4 regions of the Shewanella sp. 2_MG-2023 genome follow, and region 2 is predicted to be linked to each of the others. Evidence: predicted binding sites of a transcription regulator. Region 2 holds the regulator's gene; each other region holds the start of a gene.
The links. The regulator MetJ, encoded in region 2, represses methionine synthesis genes. The targets are predictions, from matches to a motif close to TAGACGTCTAGACGTCTA.

Region 1 (5,415 bases), on a different contig from region 2:
TAGCAATGCCATTACCGGCAAACTGTTCTTCAGTAGGCGTTGAAATGGCATAACCATTATTACGACAGAAAAATATAGTTGGAGATTTTAACACTGCAGCCATATTCAAACCTGCATGAAAGTCCCCTTCTGATGCTGCGCCTTCACCAAAGTAACAAATGGCTACGTTACGTTTACCTTGTAATTTAAAAGCATGTGCAACGCCAGTTGCCTGCGGAATTTGTGTTGCAAGTGGGGATGAAATGGTTTGGTAATTTAGCTCGTTACTACCGTAATGAATCGGCATTTGGCGGCCTTTACCTAAATCTTTTTCATTACTGAACATCTGATTCATAAATTGTTCAGTAGTAAAACCACGGTATCGTAATGAGGCATGTTCGCGATACTGAGCAAGAATTACATCGCCATCATCTAACGCGGCTGTACTGCCGATAATTGATGCTTCCTCACCAGTACATGTCATATAAAAACTGATACGACCTTGTCTTTGCGCACTTAGCATACGTTCATCTAATACTCGGGTAAAAACACAAGTATCATGAATTCGTTCAGCGAGTGCTTTATCTATCACTGGCATGACGGCATTTTCGTATGTCGTACCATCAGCTTGAAGAATTTTTAAAATAGGAATGTGCAATGAAGCTTTGTCTAAGAAGCTGACACGATGCACTGTTTCATTATTCAGTGGTGCGTTGCTCATATTGTGCTCTTATTATGTGAGGCCTTATAAAATAAAGCTTAATTTATACTATGCGAACGAACATTACGTTAACGTAAACTAGCGATCAACTAATGTTCATTCCATCTAGTGAATAACTTCTCATTTAATTTGTATATCTAGCTTTACAAATTACTGAATATCTTCGTTAGGAGCTGGTATTAAGCATAATACCGTGCGCTGACCAACAGGTACATTTTCATTTGGAAAAACGATAGCTTCATACGGATATTCAATTAAAATTTCTTTTCCGCCTTCAGTTGCTAATACTTCACCTTGCTTAAAGCCGGTAAAATTAACCGTGGCTTTTGGAAATGCGAATGTAAAATCATCGAAGTGCTTGTTTACTGAACGAGACACTTTATACAAGTTAAGCTGGTCGCTGTTAAATTCAGCAACTGATACTTGCTGCTTGGTTATCAAGTGATTTAGCATTTTGCGCGTATTAGCAAACTTACTCATTTCATTTTGACCAAACGGCATCACCTTTCCAAGCTCAACGGTGAAAGCGTCGGCTTTAAATTGTTCTGACGAATAATAGCTAAATGTCGTTGTCGGTTCGTGATGAAATAAAATGGTGTCCACATCGCAACCAGCAAGAAACATAATTTGTTCAGCACTAAAACTACGGCCTGGTCGATAAGGATATATCGCAAATTTTTCGTGTTTTGAAGGCTTAATCGCTGTGTGCAAGTCATAATGAATACGTTGTGATACGTGATTATCGAGGAAAAAATCGCTTACATAACCCTCCAATGCTTTAGCGCGAACTCTTTCCTTGTTGCAAAGCCCTTCACCTTTTGAATGCGCGCCGCTAAATAACCTGTTCATGTTTTCTTCTACAAAACGGGTTTCAGTTAAAATGGAATCTGGGTTGCCAATTAAAAATAATACTCTGTGTTCTGTCTGTATTTGTTCATTAAGTAACGCTTGGATTAAGTCATTACAAATCTCAATAGGCGCAGTTTCGTTCCCATGAATGGCACACGATAAAACAATATCCTTAGTAGAACCTGTTGCAGGAGTAAAGCTGATGACACCGTTATCATGTATTTTGACTATTGTTTGATTAGATAAGGTGAAACTGTGTGAGGTAATGACTTTATCGATGTTAGCTAAAGTGAACGCTAAAAAATCTTTTTCTTCCATTAATTGTTGAAACACGAAGACTCCTTGAAAAACGGTAAAACGAAATTGGTTTCAATAACAGATGTTGATTCTAACACAACAAGTGGAAGCTGACGTTAAGGGACAATTAACATAGTGTAAAACTTTACTTGCATTCTCATTCAGAACAAATATAATTTTAGCCATCTAGACTTCTTTATGGATGTAAGTATGACTTTAGCAACATTTGGTGCAGGCTGTTTTTGGGGTGTTGAATATTTTTTCAAGCAAGTAGATGGTGTTACCAATGCACAATGCGGCTATATGGGCGGAAGAGATCAATTTCAGAGTTATGAAGAAGTAAAAACAGGCACAACAGGTCATGCTGAAGTCGTTCAAGTAGAGTTTGATGAATCAATTGTTTCATACCAAGAGCTTTTGGAAGTGTTCTGGCAAAATCACAACCCAACCACTCTGAATAGACAAGGTGGCGATATTGGTAATCAGTATCGCAGTGCTGTATTTTTTCATGGTAAAATTCAAAAAGACGCTGCTGAAAAATCCAAACTTGATCTAGCACGCAGTGGTAAATGGGGAACTAAGCATATTGTAACTGAAATTGTTCCAATTCAGCAGTTCCACCCTGCAGAAGAATATCATCAAAATTACTTAGAGAAGAATGAGTTACCAAGCTGTCATATTAGTTATTAGTTTATGAAATGACTTAAGGCACTTGTATTGGTGCCTTTTTTATACAAAAGCGATTAATACAATCTATATCTTAGACAGTTCTGCACTTTACCCCATCCGTTAAATTCCCTACAATCCATGCAAATTGCTTAAGGCATGAATACGGAGAAATACAAAAATGAGTCAAGCTCGTCATATTAACCTACTTATCTTAGGTTCAGGTCCTGCTGGTTATACTGCTGCAGTTTATGCCGCTCGTGCGAATTTAAAACCAGTCATGATCACTGGTATGCAGCAAGGCGGTCAATTGACCACAACAACAGAAGTTGAAAACTGGCCAGGTGATGCTGAAGGTTTAACCGGTCCTGCTTTAATGGAAAGAATGCAACAGCACGCAGAAAAATTTGAAACTGAAATCATTTTTGATCACATCAATGAAGTCGACTTTAGTGAGCGCCCTTTTAAATTAAAAGGTGACAACGGCGAATTTACTTGTGATGCACTAATTATCGCAACTGGAGCCTCTGCTAAATATTTAGGTTTGCCTTCTGAAGAAGCATTTATGGGGCGAGGTGTATCAGCATGTGCAACTTGTGACGGTTTCTTTTATCGTAACCAGAAAGTAGCCGTTGTTGGCGGCGGTAATACCGCTGTTGAAGAAGCACTTTACTTAAGTAACATCGCATCAGAAGTTCATTTAATTCATCGCCGTGACACTTTCCGCTCAGAAAAGATTCTAATTAATCGACTGATGGACAAAGTGGCAAACGGAAATATTATCCTTCACTTAGATCAAACGCTTGATGAAGTGACTGGTGATAATATGGGCGTTACTGGTTTGAATATGAAGAGCACTAAAGGCGGGTCTATTTCGTCTCTAGAAGTTGCAGGTGTATTCATTGCAATTGGTCATAGCCCTAATACTGGTATTTTTAATGATCAACTGAATATGAATCACGGCTACATTACGGTTAATAGTGGTTTACAAGGTAATGCAACACAAACCAGCATTGAAGGTATTTATGCCTGTGGTGATGTTATGGATCAACATTACCGTCAAGCGATTACATCAGCAGGTTCAGGTTGTATGGCAGCTTTGGATGCTGAACGATTCCTTGATGCTCAATAAGCGCGTTATGTATTAAGATAAAGCCAGCGAATGCTGGCTTTTTTATTGTGTCGAATCCATTGAGTATAAAACTACATCTACTTCGCCATCGACATCTGGGTGCACAATTGTCTTTTGGTATGTCATACCTAATTTAACCATTATGTTTATTGAAGCGCTATTGTGTTTATCAGCGATAGCGGAAAACTTTTTCACATTTTGTTGATGAGATACAATGTGTTTAATGACCGCTATGGCACTTTCGGTTGCAACTCCTTCACCCCAAGTTTCTTGTTTAAATCGCCAACCAATTTCGATATTGTTAAACTCAGGCGACTCTGTAAAAAAGCCCATTGGTCTAATCAAAATCCAACCTGCAAATTGTGTATCATTTAAAAATACTTTCCAAAGCCCCCAATCTTTAGCAGGGTTAAGGTAACTGGCTAAGCGTGGAATAAAAACCTCATCAATTTCTTGTTGAGTTGTTTTTTTACCGCCATTGATATATTTCATCACAACAGGGTTTTGATCCAATTCAAATAATAAATCCGCATCATTAAGTGTCATAAGTGAGATAGTAAGGCGTTCTGTAGTAATTACAGTCATCGTAGTATTCCGTTAATAATGATTGTTTAAGGCTAACAATAAGATACAGTAAATTATAGGCATAAAAAAAGGAACCCGAAGGCTCCTTTTTTAAAGCATTTTAACTAATTACTTAGCTAAAGCTTCTTTTGCTTTTTCAACTAAAGTTGTAAATACAACTTTGTCGAATACAGCGATGTCAGCCAAAATCTTACGATCGATTTCGATTGATGCTTTTTTAAGGCCGTTAATGAAACGACTATAAGAAAGACCATTTTGACGAGAAGCCGCATTGATACGTGCAATCCAAAGTTGACGGAATTGACGTTTCTTTTGACGACGGTCACGGTAAGCATATTGACCAGCTTTAGTTACTGCTTGAACAGCAACACGGTAAGTACGTGAGCGAGCTCCGTAATAACCTTTGGCTAATTTAAGTACTTTCTTGTGACGAGCACGAGCGGTTACACCACGCTTAACTCTAGGCATTGTTCATATCTCCTTTAATTAAGCGTATGGTAGTTGACGTGCGATTGCTGGCACATCAGACTTTGCAACTAAACATTTAGCACGTAAGTGACGTTTACGCTTAGTGCTCTTCTTTGTCAAAATATGACGTAAGTGTGCTTGTTTACGCTTGAAACCATTAGCGGTTTTTCTGAAGCGCTTTTGAACACCCTTATCTGTTTTCATTTTAGGCATTGCTAAAACTCCGCATTGGGACATTAATAAAACGTAAGGCGAGCAAAATCCTCAAAAGGACTTTGCTACTTTTTAGTGGGTTGCCCTACTATTTCTTTTTAGGTGCGAGGACCATAACTGCTTGTCGACCTTCCATTTTCGGGAAAGATTCAACAACAGCATATGTTTCCAAATCTGCTTTGATACGGTTCAAAAGATCCATACCTAAGCTTTGGTGTGCCATTTCGCGACCACGGAAACGCAGCGTAATCTTCGCTTTGTCCCCATCTTCAAGAAAACGAATCAGGTTGCGTAGTTTTACCTGATAGTCGTTTTCATCAGTGCCAGGACGGAATTTTATTTCCTTCAGCTGGACCTGTTTCTGCTTCTTTTTTTGTTCTTTTTGGGCTTTAGCCTTATCAAAAAGGAACTTACCGTAGTCCATTATGCGACAGACAGGTGGCTCAGCATTAGGACTGATTTCAACCAGGTCTACACCTGCTTCATCAGCTAATTCCTGTGCCTG
Region 2 (5,415 bases):
TCTCCAAATTATTTAGCTCAGCATGCGATACCTGCGCATCCTACCTTGCTTAATCGACATACTTGTATTGTGGGATCAATAAACCATTGGCGTTTCGCCCATAAAACCAATACTCACGAAAGTGTAGAAGTGGCGATAAAAGGAAGTTTCAGGTGTAAAAATGGTAGAGCAATGAAACTCAGTGCATTAGCTGGCAATGGCATAGTGAGGCTACCTTATTTGTATTGCGCTGAAGAAATAAGTCAGCACCAATTAGTCGAAGTATTTCAAGATTGGCATATTCCCGATACACCGTTTTATGTGCTCTATCATAAAGACAAATTTCAACCTGAGCGATTGAAAAAATTTATTCAATTCACCTTAGATAACTTTAAAAGTTATCTACCTGATTTATAGAAAAAACTTAAGAATAGCATGCCAAAATAGATTAACATTTTTACATTGTTTTTGATTGTTTAAACATTTATCTGCCGATTTCTACTATGTTTATTAAACAATAATAATTGGGAATGATGGATGCAAAAAAGACTAGCGCTAGCTTTCTGTTTACTTGTGTTTGCCAGCAATGTGCAAGCCAGCGGGCTTTATTTTGAAGCGCGAAGTGACAGTATGGGCGGCACTGGTGTAGCTGCATCAAATCGTATTGGCGCAAGCTTTATTAATCCTGCTTTACTTTCCATTCTCACTCCCCATTCAAGTTATAGTGCTGCTGAGATAAAAAAAGCACAACAGTTCTCTTTGCTGCTTCCTGTTGTGGGGGCTGAAGGCGCCGATAGCGATAACATGATTGATAAATTCGACTCTTTGCAGGACTCTTATGATGGACTGGAGGCGGCAATTAATTCGGGTGATAGCAGTGATGTTGAAGGTTATCGAGATGACTTAGTTATTGACTTGGAATCATTAAAAGGCAATCGGGCCGAGTTATCAGCTGGGATCGGCGCTGCGATTGTTATTCCTAATGAACGTATGCCAATGGCCGTGTTTTATAAGAGTTATCTCGATGCTGTTGGTATTGCTGATATAGCACAGTCGGATATCGATACCTTAAATACATTAGATCCTCTCAACCCTCCAGCTGATATTACTGATTTAGATTCTCAAGGTGTTGTACTTGCTGGTGGGGTGACAGATTTTGGTGTGGCGTTAAGTTTTCCGTTATCGATTGTGAACATGCCAGTAAGAGTGGGGATTTCACCTAAGTTTCAACGTATCGACACTTATCATTATTCAGTGAACGCCAATAATTTCGATGCCGATGATTTTGATGATGATAAGTACCGCAATAATGAGAACGTATTTAACCTTGATATCGGGGTCGCTTTTGAGCCATTAGATGCCCTTACTATCGGTTTATCAGCACGTAATTTATTCAGTAAAACTATCAAAACGGTGGAAGCGCAAGGCCGTGAATTTCATTATCAAGTGGAGCCATTAATTACTGCTGGCGCTGCATATGATTGGACATCGATAACCTTAACCACAGATATTGACCTCGTTGAACAGAGCCGATTTAAAGAGTTTGATGCCGTTCAGTATTGGCGCATGGGAGGGGAGTTTAAAGCAACAGACTGGTTGTCGCTTCGTATGGGCTACCGTCATGATTTGAAAGATAACAGTGTCGATATCTACTCATTTGGTACTGGCTTTGCCATTGGTCAAGCATTCAAGCTTGATATGAGTGGTAGCTATGGTGAAGATGACGCCATTGGGGCAGTACTACAAACCTCTTATCACTTTTAGGCTGGCTTGGTGTAGACTCGCTTCGAAGCAATCTATCCTATTTCTAGTGCATACCTAGTGCATACCTAGTGCATACCTAGTGCATGTCTAGTGAGTTACCTCTTAGCCACTTTTATCCTGCCGACAATTCAATTAATGACTTTATCGTCAACACTAAGGCACTTAAGCCGCACAATACCAATGTGGCTGTGCGCGTTTTTTGTTTATCTACTTTGTTGCTGAGTTTGCCCGCGACAAAACTGCCTAAAAATACTGATGGTAAGAGCATTAAAGACAACCAAACATGCTTCATTTCAACTAAGCCAACGATGAATAAAATGATCATTGCAATCATAGAGCTGAATACAAAGAAAATCGATAATGCCGCGCGAAATTGCGGTGCATCTTTTCCGGCTAATAAAATAGCCAAAGGCGGGCCACCAATAGCGGCAATATTACCGAAAACCCCAGAAAGAATCCCAGCGATAAATAGCGTGAAGCGATTGACTGGTGCGGTGATTTTATAAAAACTTAGAATGACAGCACTGGCAACAATAAAGGCAATAGCCAGACCTAATATGGATTGCGGCGCAAAGACCAGTAATGCTGCGCCAAGAAAGCCGCCAGGTACACGGCCAATGAGTGCATATTGAAGTCCGTTGAATTGCAGGGATGTGCGCTCACGTAATAAAGTAAGTAAAGCGATTGAAAAACCGCAAGCAATAACAGGGGCAGGTACAAGTTGGGGATCAATAATATATAGCAATGGGCTAGCAACAACAGCTAAGCCAAAACCAATAAGCCCTTGAGTGAGTGCACCGAGAAATATAATAGCCGATGCCAGCATCAAGGTTTGCGGATCGATAAATGCCATAGTGTTCTCTTTGAGTGCAAATTTGACTCAAGTATTGTCATATTGCGAAGAGGAGGGGGAGCTTATCAATGAAGGCTTACACCGTAATGTAAGCACAAAATTGATTTATTATCACACTTGCCAGTCAGCTTGAAAGCATACTGACAATAGACTTAGTCGTCTAAGTCTTCCCACTCAATACCCATTTGATCCATTAGTGCTTTTGCTTCACTTGGGATGCTATCAGGGCCTTCTTTAGATAAGTCATCATCATTTGGTAGAGGTTGACCAGTGTACGCATGTAAAAAGGCTTCACACAAAAGTTCACTGTTGGTTGCATGACGCAAGTTATTTACCTGACGGCGAGTACGTTCATCGGTTAGCACTTTTAGTACTTTTAAAGGAATCGATACCGTGATTTTTTTAACTTGTTCATTTTTTTTGCCATGTTCGGCATATGGGCTGATATAGTCGCCATTCCATTCAGTCATTAACTCACCTTTATACGATAGATTCGTGGCAGATTTTAACTGCTTATTTATTACAGTCAAATTATTGCTGTTATTCTATAACGAATACAAATAGATTTCTTTATGTTTAGACGTCTAAACGTCTAATTTGTGTTGACGATCTGATTTAGCTTAGGTACATTTAGCCATCTAGACATCTCTGTGGTGTATTATTCATGAGTGTGTCAATCTTCAGGAGATTATTATGACCAAACATCGCGCTGCTACACTTGCCGTTCGCCAAGGTATCGAATCCGATACTCAATATGGTGCAGTAGTCCCGCCGATTTATCTTTCGACTAACTACTCGTTTGATGGACACACAAACCCAAGAGAATTCGACTACAGCCGCTCTGGTAACCCAACCCGTTGCGTTTTAGGAGAGGCAATAGCCAAACTTGAAAATGGTGCTACAGGTGTTGTGACATGTACCGGTATGGCAGCGATTACTTTAGTGACTAGCTTGCTTGGTCCTGAAGATTTATTAGTTGTACCACATGATTGTTATGGCGGCAGTTATCGACTGTTCACTAATCTTGCCAACAAAGGTCAATTTAAATTAATCGTAGTTGATCAAACTGATGATAAAGCACTGGCAAATGCGATTGCGCAAAAGCCTAAAATGGTTTGGTTAGAAACTCCGTCTAATCCGTTATTACGTGTTGTTGATATCAAAGCGATTGTGGCTGCGAGCCATAAAGTGGATGCTTTAGTTGTTGTTGATAACACCTTTCTTTCGCCTATCTTGCAACAACCGCTAGAGCTGGGCGCTGATATTGTGATGCACTCGACCACTAAATACATCAATGGTCATAGTGATGTGGTTGGCGGCGCTGTTGTGGCTAAAGATGCTGAACTTGGTGAGCTATTACATTGGTGGTCAAACACTTTAGGTCTGACAGGTTCAGCCTTTGATAGCTATCTAACTTTGCGCGGCATTCGTACATTGGCTGTACGTATTCGTGAGCATCAAACCAATGCACAACGAGTGATTGAAGTCCTTCAAGCCAGTGATGTTGTCGAAAAAGTATATTACCCAGGGTTAAAAGACCACCCAGGTCACGATATTGCCGCTAAACAGCAAAAAGGCTTTGGCGCTATGTTAAGTTTTGAACTTAAAGGTGGCGAAGCTGAAGTAGTCGCTTTCTTAGAAGCCTTATCAATATTCAGTGTTGCTGAAAGCTTAGGCGGAGTGGAAAGCTTAGTTGCCGTACCTGCGACAATGACACACAGAGCAATGGTACCAGAAGCCCGTTATGAGGCTGGTATTAAAGATACATTGCTGAGATTATCAGTCGGTATTGAAGATGCTGAAGATTTGATTACTGATATCCAAGCTGGTTTAGCTGCAGTTGCTGAGCTTTAAGCTAATAAATTAGATTGTCATAAGTTAAGTCAGTAAGATTTTATTGTTGCCATATTCAGTCAATATGGCAGCGCAAAAAGTGGTTTAAGGAGTTACAAATGACCCGCAGTCATTTACATAAGTTTGGTGGTTCAAGTTTAGCGGATGCTGATTGCTATCGCCGCGTCGCCCATATATTGCTTACTCATGGAAACTGTGATGATTTAGTCGTTGTGTCTGCTGCGGGTAAAAGTACTAACTTTTTGTATAAGTTATTATCGCTTCGTGAAACAGGTGAATTGTGGCAAGAAGAGCTGCAAGTACTTGTGAGTTATCAACAAAACCTCATTGAACAACTTCTTTCAAATGAACAAGCTCGTGATTTACGTGAACGATTATCTACTGATAAGTCTCAACTTATCAGCTTACTATCCCTTGAGCAGCGAAATGAGTTCCAACTTAATCATGTCCTGAGTTTTGGTGAACGTTGGTCAGCTAGACTCATGGCTGCTTTGTTACGTGAATCTGGCGTGGCGGCAATTAATGTTGATGCGTGTTCTATTCTTGTGGCAGATGAAGGCGTAGTGCCAAATATTCGCATTGAAGAGTCACGTCAAAGAGTGCAAAAACTTCTTGAAGCACACCCTGATGAGCGTCTAGTGATCACAGGGTTTATTTGCGCGAATCAACATAACGAAACCTTATTACTGGGCCGTAATGGCTCTGACTACAGTGCGACGTTAATTGCCAGCTTAGCGGACATTGAACGCGTGACAATTTGGACTGATGTAGAAGGGGTGTTTAATGCCGACCCTAATAAAATCAGTGATGCAAAGTTACTTAATAGCATGTCGCTTGCTGAAGCTGACCGCCTTGCGCATTTAGGCTCCCCTGTGCTTCACAGTCGCACACTACAACCACTGTTTGATACCAATGTTAGCTTAGCAGTGCGCTCAAGCTATGCATCACATACCGACTTTACCTTA
Region 3 (5,415 bases), 190 kb from region 2:
TAGAACATCACTTAGAGCTCCACTCAAGCCAGCATCTATTACGCTATTATTTTGCAGTTTGCGATAAGCACCTTTTGTACTGCGATTTCTTATGAGTGCTATGCGATCGTTAATACTGGGTTTTGAGTAACTTAAATGTTGGCGATAAAAAAGTTTTATCTCAGACCACTGCATTTGGGCGAGTAAAATCTGGTTATTGTCTTGTTTGGGAGTTTGTTCATGATTTTGTTCATGGCTTTTTTCAAGGTTGTGTTTAGGCTTCTGCTTATGAGTGAGCAGAAACGCTGGAGGGGAAAACCACTCAGGCATGGGCACAATGATCCTGTCAATTTTTATAAGTAATCTGAGTTTTGTGTTTCGCCATCATAACAAATCATCAGTTTAGCTGATATGAATAGCTAAATTTCAATGATCTAGCCCTCGTTCAATAACATCACTACCTTCTGCGCGTTAAATGTTGAGCATAATATGCTCAGTTTTACTGATAAATTATGTTAATGACTTGTTTTATTTTGAGTGGGAAGATTTGGGCTTGTTTGAACAATTATAGGGTGATAGCTTAGTAAGTAACTTATTTAGCATATGATTTTCATCAGTTTACCCGAGCTCAATTAGCTAAGTTGATGTTTAGAACAACTTGAGACATAAATGGAATTTTTGCCAGAATCATTAACACCGCAACAAGTTTATAAATTGCTTATTGGTGGTGTCAGCCCAAGACCCATTGCTTGGGTTTCAACAGTATCAAAATCAGGGGTCAATAATTTAGCACCTTTTTCATTTTTTACTGTAGCAAGTGCTAATCCACCAGTCTTGTGTTTTAACCCTATGAGCACAGATAAAGGGGCTGAGAAAGACACTTTAGTCAATATTCGTGAACTGCAAGAATTTGTGATTAATAGTGTCAGCTATTCAGATTTAGCGGTGATGAATCAAACCTGCCATCAAATCCCCGCAACTGAAGATGAGTTTGAATATGCAAGTGTTGAGAAACTGGCTTCATCGATAGTCGCTCCGCATAGAGTGAAGCAAGCGATTGTCAGTTTTGAATGTAGACTAAATCAAATTGTAGATTTAGGGCAGGCTCCTATGTCAGGCCATTTAGTGCTAGGTGATGTGGTTGCCATTCACGTGCGCGATGATGCTGTTACTGACTTTAAAATCGACAGTGAAATGTTGGATGCCATCGGCAGAATGGCGGGTAATGACTATAGTTTAACAAGAGACAAAGTGCAGCTAAATCGATAAATTTTGAATTAGTGATGCTCCAGTAGGAGTGCGAATATCGGTATATGACCATATTAATGAGGGATCATCGAGGTCATTTTTTTAGCAGTTGAGCATTAATGACAGGGAGAGATAATGCCAATTTCAATTACCAATAAACTTACCAGTAAGCAACGTGATGTCACTCAAGGTATTGTGATAGGGATGCTTGTGTCTTTTGCTGTGGTGATTTATGGCGCACTAGCAAACCCTTTTGAATATAGTGAGCCACAATCATTAATTGAAAGGTTGGTTATTTATGCCTATGGGATGATTTTACCAACGTTAAGCTTAATCATTGCTGTGGGGCGTGTTGCTAAGCATCGATTTTTCAGTGCGAAAGATATTGATGGTAGCAGTTATTATGAGCAATCAGAGCGAGTTAGGCGCTTGCAAAGTGTTCTGCAAAATACCTTAGAACAATTTTGTATTGTGATGAGTGTGTATTTCTTATGGGCTTTCATTATGCCCGCTGACTATATGTCGTTAATTGGATTAATTTCGGTATTATTTTTTATCGGCCGAATATTGTTTATGCGCGGTTATGATAAAGGGGCGGGGGCAAGATCTATCGGCTTTAGCTTGACCTTTTATCCGTCGGTGTTAACTGTGGGCGCGATTATCATTTATCTTTTCTATCGTACTTTCACCTAGCCTGTAGTGTACATATCTATCTTGCACTGCCAATAGTTATCTATATTGCACTGTACATAGTTATTTTGAACTCTAGATATCAAGTGAGATAAATTAAAGGCACAAAAAAACCGTCAATTGACGGTTTTTTTATTGCTTAACTTAGCGTAAACAATTTACTTGGCATCAGCAGTCAATAAGTTTAAAACTTATAGACCTGCATCAGCGCGTAAGATTTCAGCTTTATCAGTTGCTTCCCAAGGGAACTCTTCACGACCGAAGTGACCGTATGCAGCTGTTCCTTGGTAGATAGGACGTGCAAGGTCTAGCATTGCTGTTAAGCCGTATGGACGTAGCTCAAAGTGCTGACGTACAAGCTTAATCAATACATCTTCAGATACTTTACCAGTACCAAATGTTTCAATGCTGATAGATGTTGGCTCTGCAACACCAATTGCATAAGACACTTGGATTTCACAGCGGTCGGCAAGACCTGCAGCAACGATATTTTTAGCAACGTAACGCGCAGCATATGCAGCACTACGGTCAACTTTTGATGGGTCTTTACCAGAGAAAGCACCACCACCGTGACGAGCCATACCGCCGTAGGTATCTACGATGATTTTACGGCCTGTTAAACCACAATCACCTACCGGTCCGCCAATAACGAAACGACCAGTTGGGTTGATGAAGTATTTAGTGTCTTTGTTTAACCACTGAGATGGTAAAACAGGCTTAATGATGGTTTCCATCACGCCTTCAATCAAGTCTTCTTGGGTCACATCTTCACGATGTTGAGTCGAAAGCACGATAGCATCGATGCCTTTGATTTTGCCATTTTCATAAGCAAAAGTGACTTGGCTTTTCGCATCAGGACGTAACCAAGGTAAAGTACCATCTTTACGCACTTCAGACTGACGCTTCACTAATTTGTGTGCGTAAGTAATCGGTGCAGGCATTAATACGTCGGTTTCGTTACTCGCGTAACCAAACATAAGACCTTGGTCACCCGCGCCTTGTTCAGCTGGATCGCTACGGTCAACACCTTGGTTAATGTCTGGAGACTGTTTACCAATGGCATTTAAAATCGCACAAGAATCAGCATCAAAACCCATATCTGAATGGGTGTAACCAATTTCACGTACTGTTTTACGTGTGATTTCTTCGATATCAACCCAAGCAGAAGTTGTGACTTCACCGCCGACTAAAACCATACCGGTTTTAACGTAAGTTTCACAAGCAACGCGTGCTTTAGGGTCTTGCTCTAAAATTGCGTCTAATACCGCATCAGAAATCTGATCGGCGATTTTATCTGGATGACCTTCTGAGACTGACTCAGAGGTGAACAAGTGGTTTGCCATAGTTGGTAAATCTCGTCTTTTGGAATTTGAACGTGTAGAAGCATCTACATCTAGACGTCTATAATAATTCAAATCGGATTGGATAACACCCCTTAGAACTAATATAAGTTAATAATTGTGCAATCATTCAAATATTTATAAAAATCCATTTTTGACTGTTTTAGATATCAATAAATTAATCTTATGAAATTTATGCAGTTATTTAACTTTTTAGCTCCAACCTTAAGGTTTAAATGGGCGGTAATAGAACAATTATTTTAGTTGAGTATTATTAATTTTGACTGTTTTAATACGTTTATTGGCAATAAATATTCACATCGTTTAGTACGCAGAACGGTGATTTTGGATCAGGCATTCTTTAATGGAATGTTGAGGATGGGTGTAAAAAGCTATATAAATGTTAGCGTTAACATGATATAAATTTAAGCCGTTTAATATCTTATTTAGCTGGGGCTTGGTAGTCAGATGCAAAAAATTGCGACTTATATCTAATAATAATTTGCGTCCCATCGCTGAGTAGGGGAAAATATGTCCCCACAATTGCCCGCTAGACCTCATCATCAACAAGCAGGAGAGAGCATGTCATCTCGTAAAGAACTCGCTAACGCAATCCGTGCATTAACCATGGATGCTGTTCAAAAAGCCAATTCTGGCCACCCAGGTGCACCAATGGGGATGGCTGACATCGCTGAAGTGCTATGGAATGACTTCCTTAAGCACAACCCAAACAACCCAGAATGGGTTGATCGTGACCGTTTTGTATTATCAAATGGCCATGGTTCAATGCTTATCTACTCTTTACTGCATTTAACAGGTTATGCATTACCTATTGAAGAATTGAAGAACTTCCGTCAGCTTCATTCTAAAACCCCTGGTCATCCTGAATATGGTTATACGCCAGGTGTTGAAACTACAACGGGCCCATTAGGCGCTGGTATCAGTAACGCTGTCGGTATGGCGATTGCTGAAAAAACCTTGGCTGCTCAGTTTAATCAACCTGGTCACGATATCGTTGACCACTTCACTTACTGTTTCTTAGGTGATGGCTGTTTGATGGAAGGTATTTCTCATGAAGCATGTTCATTAGCAGGTACTTTAGGTCTTGGTAAGCTTGTGGCTTTCTGGGATGACAATGGTATTTCTATTGATGGTCATGTTGAAGGCTGGTTCACCGATGACACGCCTAAACGTTTTGAATCATACGGCTGGCACGTTATCGCAGACGTTGATGGACACGATAGTGATGCAATCCGCGCAGCTATTGAAGAAGCGAAGTCTGTTACTGATAAGCCAACAATGATTTGTTGTAAAACGACCATTGGTTTTGGTTCGCCAAATAAGTCAGGTAGTCATGATTGTCACGGCGCACCACTGGGTGATGCTGAAATCGCTGCAGCACGTGAATTCCTTGGTTGGGATCACGGTGCATTTGAAATCCCTGAAACTGTTTATGAAGGTTGGGATGCAAAAGATTCTGGCGCTTCAAACGAAGCAAGCTGGAACGAGAAATTTGCAGCTTATACTGCCGCTTTCCCTGAGCTAGCAGCTGAATACAAACGTCGTGTTATCACAGGCGAGCTTCCTGCAGAATTTGAAGAAAAAGCCAACGCATTTATTCAAGAATGCCAAGATAAAGCAGAAGGCATTGCAAGTCGCAAAGCTTCACAAAACGCCATCGGTTTCTTCGGCGAAATGTTACCTGAACTGTTAGGTGGCTCTGCTGACTTAGCGGGTTCAAACCTGACTCTTTGGTCTGGTTCAAAAGGTATTCAAGACGATCCTGCGGGCAACTACATCTACTACGGTGTGCGTGAGTTCGGTATGAGTGGCATTATGAATGGTGCTTCTTTGCATGGTGGTTTCATTAACTACGGCGCGACGTTCATGATGTTTATGGAATACGCTCGCAATGCAGTACGTATGTCAGCATTAATGGGCATTCAAAACGTGTTCGTTTATACCCATGATTCAATTGGTCAAGGTGAAGATGGACCAACTCACCAACCAGTAGAACAACTTGCTAACTTACGTATGACGCCAAACATGACTGTATGGCGCCCATGTGATGCGGCGGAAACTGCTGTATCTTGGAAGTCTGCTATTGAAAACCGTAAAGCGCCTACTTCACTTATCTTTAGTCGCCAAGGCCTTAAGG
Region 4 (5,415 bases), 160 kb from region 2:
CAATCAACCGTAGAGCAAAATGGCCTAGGTCAGGATACGTCAGTATCACAATCAGGTTCACGCCATGTGGCTGAAGTCACCCAAAACGGAAATGATCAAATAGCTGAGGTTGTTCAATCTGGTGATTGGCAAGAGTCATATATAACTTCTGCAGGTGATGGGAATCTTGTTACGACTAACCAAGTAGATGATTGGCATATTTCTAATGTCGCTATTACCGGTAATGATAACCAAGCGACCGTGAATCAATCAGGTTTTTGGAATACCAGTGAAACTACTGCACTCGGTAACGAAAACATCGCTGACACTATGCAAGATGGATTTCAGAACAACAGCATCATTCAACATGTAGGTGATAGTAACCTTACGCAATCCACACAATATGGTTCAGCTAACTTAGCAGTATTCCGTGTTGATGGTAATGGTAACGAAGGTGTCATCACTCAAGATGGTAATAATAACCAAGCAGGACTTGTCGCACCGGGTGGTACAGCCAATGTAGGTAATGACAATGTCTTATTCGTTGACCAATCAGGTGACGAAAACTTTGGTGCAGCCATTGGCGTATACGGCGACAGCAATAACATTGAAATCAATCAATCTGGTTATGCTAATACAGGGGTTGTGGCTAGTCTTACAGGTAATAGTAACGACATCGTTATCGACCAATCAGGTGATGTAAACAGCGCTGTGATTGAATTTGCAACTGGCGATGGCAATGAAGTCTATATCTACCAAGATGGTACAGATAACCAAGTAGGTGATGCTAACATCGCTGTCATTTCTGGTAATGACAATGTCATCGATATCGATCAAGCTGGTATGTCTAATTTAACAGAATTTGAAACCAGCGGAGATGAAAATACCGTCACAGTATTACAGGATGGTGAATCAAACTATGTCGCATCAGGGACTTATGGCTTTGGCAATGAGGTCAGCGTTAGCTCTGAAGGCATGAACAATGAAGTCGCAGTGTTTGTTAATTTAGATGACAATATGGTGACAGTTGATCAGACAGGCGATACTAACTTTGCTTATGTAGATACTATTGGATTTGAAAATGAAGTGACTACTGAGCAAGTAGGTTCAGATAACGAAGCGAGCTTGACTAATATCGGTATTGCTCAAGTTATCGATATTGCTCAAGACGGTGAGTTTAACCTCACTGACGTAGTTGCTTTTGGCGATGAACACGTCGTTGATATTACTCAACAAGGTGACGGAAACTGGATTGGCGGTGATGAAGGTTACTTCTCAGTCGATGGTTACAGCAATAACTTAACTATCTCGCAAATGGGTAATGATAACCTAGTAATTGGCTCACAAATCGGCGAAAACGGCATGATTAATGTTTCTCAAACCGGTGATTTCAATACTGCGACTGTATATCAAAATTAATATTCGAGTATTGACAACATAAAACAAAAAAGGGAGCTATATGCTCCCTTTTGTTTTGATTTAATCTATAAATTACGCAAATTCAAAGTGGGCTTGATAAGTTTGTGCCCAACGTAATAACTCAACTCTATTTCGCGACTGAGTTTTACGAAAAATAGAAGAAATATGTGCTTTAACTGTGTGCTCGCTAATACATAAGCGATGGGCTATCTCTTTATTTCTCGCACCACTAGACACAAGTTGGATAATCGTTCTTTCGCGGCTAGTTAGCATCTGAAGCATGGCAACTGTATCTGGTGGAATCTCCGTATTAGCATCTAACTTTTGTACTAATCTACGGAAAATTTTACTGATTAACGGCCTGTCATACCAAAGTTCATCAGCTACCATTTTACGCAGCCCTGTCAACATCAAGTCCATACGTTGATCGGAGTAGAGTAGCCCTCTTACGCCCAGTAATAACGCTGACTCTTGATCTAAGGAGCCTCGCTCAACTTGATATAAAGCAACTGGCACATGGTTAACCAAACGAGACACAAGTAAAGGTATCCCTTTACTGTCTAAAGCAGCGCCCTTTTGCGCCACCAAATAAAAACTGTTGGAATTTTTTTCTACTTCCAAATCACTAGCATGTTTAACTATCCTGGTTTTAAGACCTATTGATTCCGCAAGAATGGCCAAATTACATGGCGCTGCAACTTGGTGTAAGAAAACTAATTCATCAATATTTGAGCTCATCACTTTTCTCCCTGAAAAGCATCCCTAACATCCCGATCTAACGGGTTTCTTCCTGAATTTCGATAACAAAATAGTAACAATACTCAATCATAGTATATTTTAACTAGTTAATATGGTTTTTTTGTCATACTAACGCATTAAATAAAACGATAAGTCCTTCTAATACCCTCTATTAATAGCATAAAAAAACTTAACTTCATGCTACAAAAAGCATAAAACACTAATTTTTATTTTTTATCAGTGATGCTAACTGTTTATTATGCAATCGAGTAAGCACTACTAAAGCACTAATACCTCCTAATAAGGCCATCAACATGTCAGATTGAGTATCCCAGACGTAACCTTGAGTACCTAAAAATGCTTCTGCATCTTCACCTGTTCCAATAGCAACCCACCACTCGATTAATTCGTAAAAAGCTGAAAATGCCAGAACGAAACATACAGACAAAAACTGACACCAATACCCGGGTTGTAGTACTTGGTTTCTTAGCATGACCTCACGAGCTAAAATGACAGGAATAAACCCTTGAGCTAAATGGCCTATTTTGTCGTAATTATTTCTATCGCTCCCCATCCACTGCGCTATCCAATCAAATAAAGGCACTTCTGCATAGGTGTACTTAGCTCCAACGAGTAACACACAGCAATGAATGAGTATTAAAACATAGGAAAGTGGTGTTAACGGAAACCGATCACGTGTGAAAAATAAGATAGGAATTGCCAATAAAGCAGGTAATGCTTCTAACCACCATGTAAACATATCTTTAGGCGAAATGACTGACCAAACTAAAACTGCGCAATATATAACTATCCATATAACTTTCTTATTCAAACTAAATCCCTCTTAGATGATATTGTTCTAGAATTAGAATATTAACTTTAGCCATCTAGCCCTCTACAAGCGTTAAAAAAAGTGCTACTTTGGTCGGGCGTTTATATCAGCATAACATAAGCATAACTATTGATAAGAGGGTACCCATATCATGGCGAAACACTCGCTTGACAAGGATAAGATAAAAATCCTGCTGTTGGAGGGCGTCCACCAAACTGCGGTCGATGTACTTGAGCGTGCAGGTTACACAAACATTGAATACCATAAAGCATCTTTACCTGAAGATGAGTTGCTGCAATCCATTAAGGATGCGCACTTTGTTGGTTTGCGTTCCCGTACTCAATTAACTGCAGACGTGTTAAATCATGCTGAAAAACTCGTCGCCATTGGTTGTTTCTGTATTGGCACAAACCAAGTTGATATCGCCACTGCTGAAAAACTCGGTGTACCGGTATTTAATGCGCCTTTTTCTAATACCCGCAGTGTTGCAGAGTTAGTCTTAGGTGAAATCATCATGCTAATGCGCGGTATTCCTCAGCGAAATGCTCATGCCCATCGTGGTGGCTGGCTTAAAAGTGCCAGTGGCAGCTATGAGGTCCGTGGGAAAACCCTTGGTGTTATTGGTTACGGCCATATTGGTACTCAACTTGGTATTTTAGCTGAGACCTTAGGTATGCGAGTGGTTTTCTACGATATTGAAGATAAGCTACCCCTAGGCAACGCAAGCCAAATTCATTCGTTAGAAACGTTATTAGGTGAAGCTGATGTGATCAGTTTGCATGTCCCTGAAACGCCTCAAACAAAAGATATGTTTGGTGAAAAAGAGTTTGCTCAAATGCGCGAGAAAAGTATTTTCATTAATGCATCTCGTGGCACTGTGGTTGATATCGACGCACTATCAAATGCATTGAAATCAGGTCACCTTGCTGGCGCAGCTATCGATGTGTTTCCAGTCGAGCCAAAATCAAATGATGACGAATTTATCAGCCCATTACGCGGCCAAGATAATGTCATCATTACCCCGCATATTGGTGGCAGTACAGCTGAAGCACAAGAGAATATCGGCATTGAAGTTGCTGGCAAGCTAGCCAAATATTCAGATAACGGCTCAACGGTTTCTGCAGTTAATTTCCCAGAAGTTTCTTTACCGCAACACAAAGGCACTTCGCGTTTACTGCACATTCACCATAACCGCCCTGGTGTATTGATTAAAATTAACCAAGCCTTCTCTGAAAAAGGCATTAACATTGCTGCACAATACCTGCAAACAACTGCAGAGATTGGTTATGTAGTAATGGAAGTTGATTCGAATCAAGCAGAACAAGCCTTAGGCGAGTTAAAAGCAATTGAAGGTACGATTCGTACTCGCGTTTTATTTTAACCACCAGTGTTAATTTGACGTACTTTTAGTTGTACAGGTGAACTGTGAAATAAAGCTATCTTCATTCAATTGGAGATAGCTTTTTCTTTTGAGCGTTAATGATTTCCGTTACACTCAATCCATATATCTGTTGGTCATCTTAGGAATTAGTTTATGACACTTGCAACGACTCTGCCTGATTGGGATTTTTTACATACCTCTCCTGACTTATTAGTCGCCAATCTTACTCATTTAGGCTTAATTGAAATAACCGGTGAACAGGGCAAAACCTTTATTCACGGTCAAGTGACGACTGACATCATGTCATTACAGGATGATCAATGGCGTTGGGGGGCACATTGCGATGCGAAAGGTAAAATGCTTTCAAGCTTTAGAACCTTTTCAATTGCTGAGCAGCTATTTGCCCTATTACCTGCTTCAGTCCTGCCTCTGAGCTTAGCGCAATGGCAAAAATATGCCGTTTTCAGTAAAGCTGAATTAATTGATGTTACCGCTGATAAAATCATTCTGGGTTTGGCAGGGAAAAATGCGGCAGCATTTATTGCCCAGCAATTTGGTGACATCACAGCTGAATTAACCACAGTTGCAGATACTATTATCCTTAAAGATGGTGAACGTTTCATTGTTATCACAGAAGCCGTAAAAGCCCATGAGTTGGTTGCAGCTTCAGAACAAGCTTTACAAGAGGCTGCCACTTGGCAAGCTCTTGAAATCAAGTCAGGTTACGCCAATATTGATGCGAACCATAGTGGCGAATTTGTTCCTCAAATGTGTAATGTACAAGCAGTCAACGGTATCAGCTTTGAAAAAGGCTGTTACATGGGGCAAGAAACAATCGCAAGAATGAAGTATCGCGGCGGTAATAAGCGTGCTTTATATATCCTTACCGGAACCACATCAGAAACAGTTAGCAGCGAAAATCAAATTGAAATTGCTGATGAAGACGGATTTCGTCGTGCAGGTAAAGTCATTGAGTCAGTACAGCATGAAGGTAAAGTCTTACTCACTGCGGTTCTTGCTAACGACACAGAAAATGATGCAAAACTGCGTATTAAAGAAGATGAAA

Region 1: msrA (peptide-methionine (S)-S-oxide reductase MsrA) is a predicted target of MetJ. The motif match lies at 2,026-2,043, and genes of this name have one in related genera.
Region 3: metK (methionine adenosyltransferase) is a predicted target of MetJ. The motif match lies at 3,304-3,321, and genes of this name have one in related genera.
Region 4: serA (phosphoglycerate dehydrogenase) is a predicted target of MetJ. The motif match lies at 3,017-3,034, and genes of this name have one in related genera.

Annotation. Positions count from the first base shown of each region.
Region 1 is NZ_JAUOSO010000015.1:101,521-106,935, reverse strand. Features, by position in the region: gene Q4600_RS15450 (thiamine pyrophosphate-dependent dehydrogenase E1 component subunit alpha) at 1-700, opposite strand, end outside; gene astE (succinylglutamate desuccinylase) at 851-1,882, opposite strand; gene msrA (peptide-methionine (S)-S-oxide reductase MsrA) at 2,057-2,536, shown strand; gene trxB (thioredoxin-disulfide reductase) at 2,694-3,644, shown strand; gene Q4600_RS15430 (GNAT family N-acetyltransferase) at 3,687-4,229, opposite strand; gene rplT (50S ribosomal protein L20) at 4,338-4,697, opposite strand; gene rpmI (50S ribosomal protein L35) at 4,716-4,910, opposite strand; gene infC (translation initiation factor IF-3) at 4,999-5,415, opposite strand, start outside.
Region 2 is NZ_JAUOSO010000005.1:11,706-17,120, forward strand. Features, by position in the region: gene Q4600_RS06640 (LysR family transcriptional regulator) at 1-396, shown strand, start outside; gene Q4600_RS06645 (conjugal transfer protein TraF) at 517-1,743, shown strand; gene Q4600_RS06650 (sulfite exporter TauE/SafE family protein) at 1,856-2,596, opposite strand; gene metJ (met regulon transcriptional regulator MetJ) at 2,749-3,066, opposite strand; gene metB (cystathionine gamma-synthase) at 3,290-4,450, shown strand; gene Q4600_RS06665 (bifunctional aspartate kinase/homoserine dehydrogenase II) at 4,549-5,415, shown strand, end outside.
Region 3 is NZ_JAUOSO010000005.1:203,887-209,301, forward strand. Features, by position in the region: gene Q4600_RS07405 (GNAT family N-acetyltransferase) at 1-309, opposite strand, end outside; gene Q4600_RS07410 (flavin reductase family protein) at 649-1,248, shown strand; gene Q4600_RS07415 (MAPEG family protein) at 1,363-1,920, shown strand; gene metK (methionine adenosyltransferase) at 2,109-3,260, opposite strand; gene tkt (transketolase) at 3,840-5,415, shown strand, end outside.
Region 4 is NZ_JAUOSO010000005.1:175,372-180,786, reverse strand. Features, by position in the region: gene Q4600_RS07295 (curlin) at 1-1,398, shown strand, start outside; gene Q4600_RS07290 (response regulator transcription factor) at 1,471-2,136, opposite strand; gene Q4600_RS07285 (DUF2238 domain-containing protein) at 2,357-2,968, opposite strand; gene serA (phosphoglycerate dehydrogenase) at 3,120-4,349, shown strand; gene ygfZ (tRNA-modifying protein YgfZ) at 4,503-5,415, shown strand, end outside.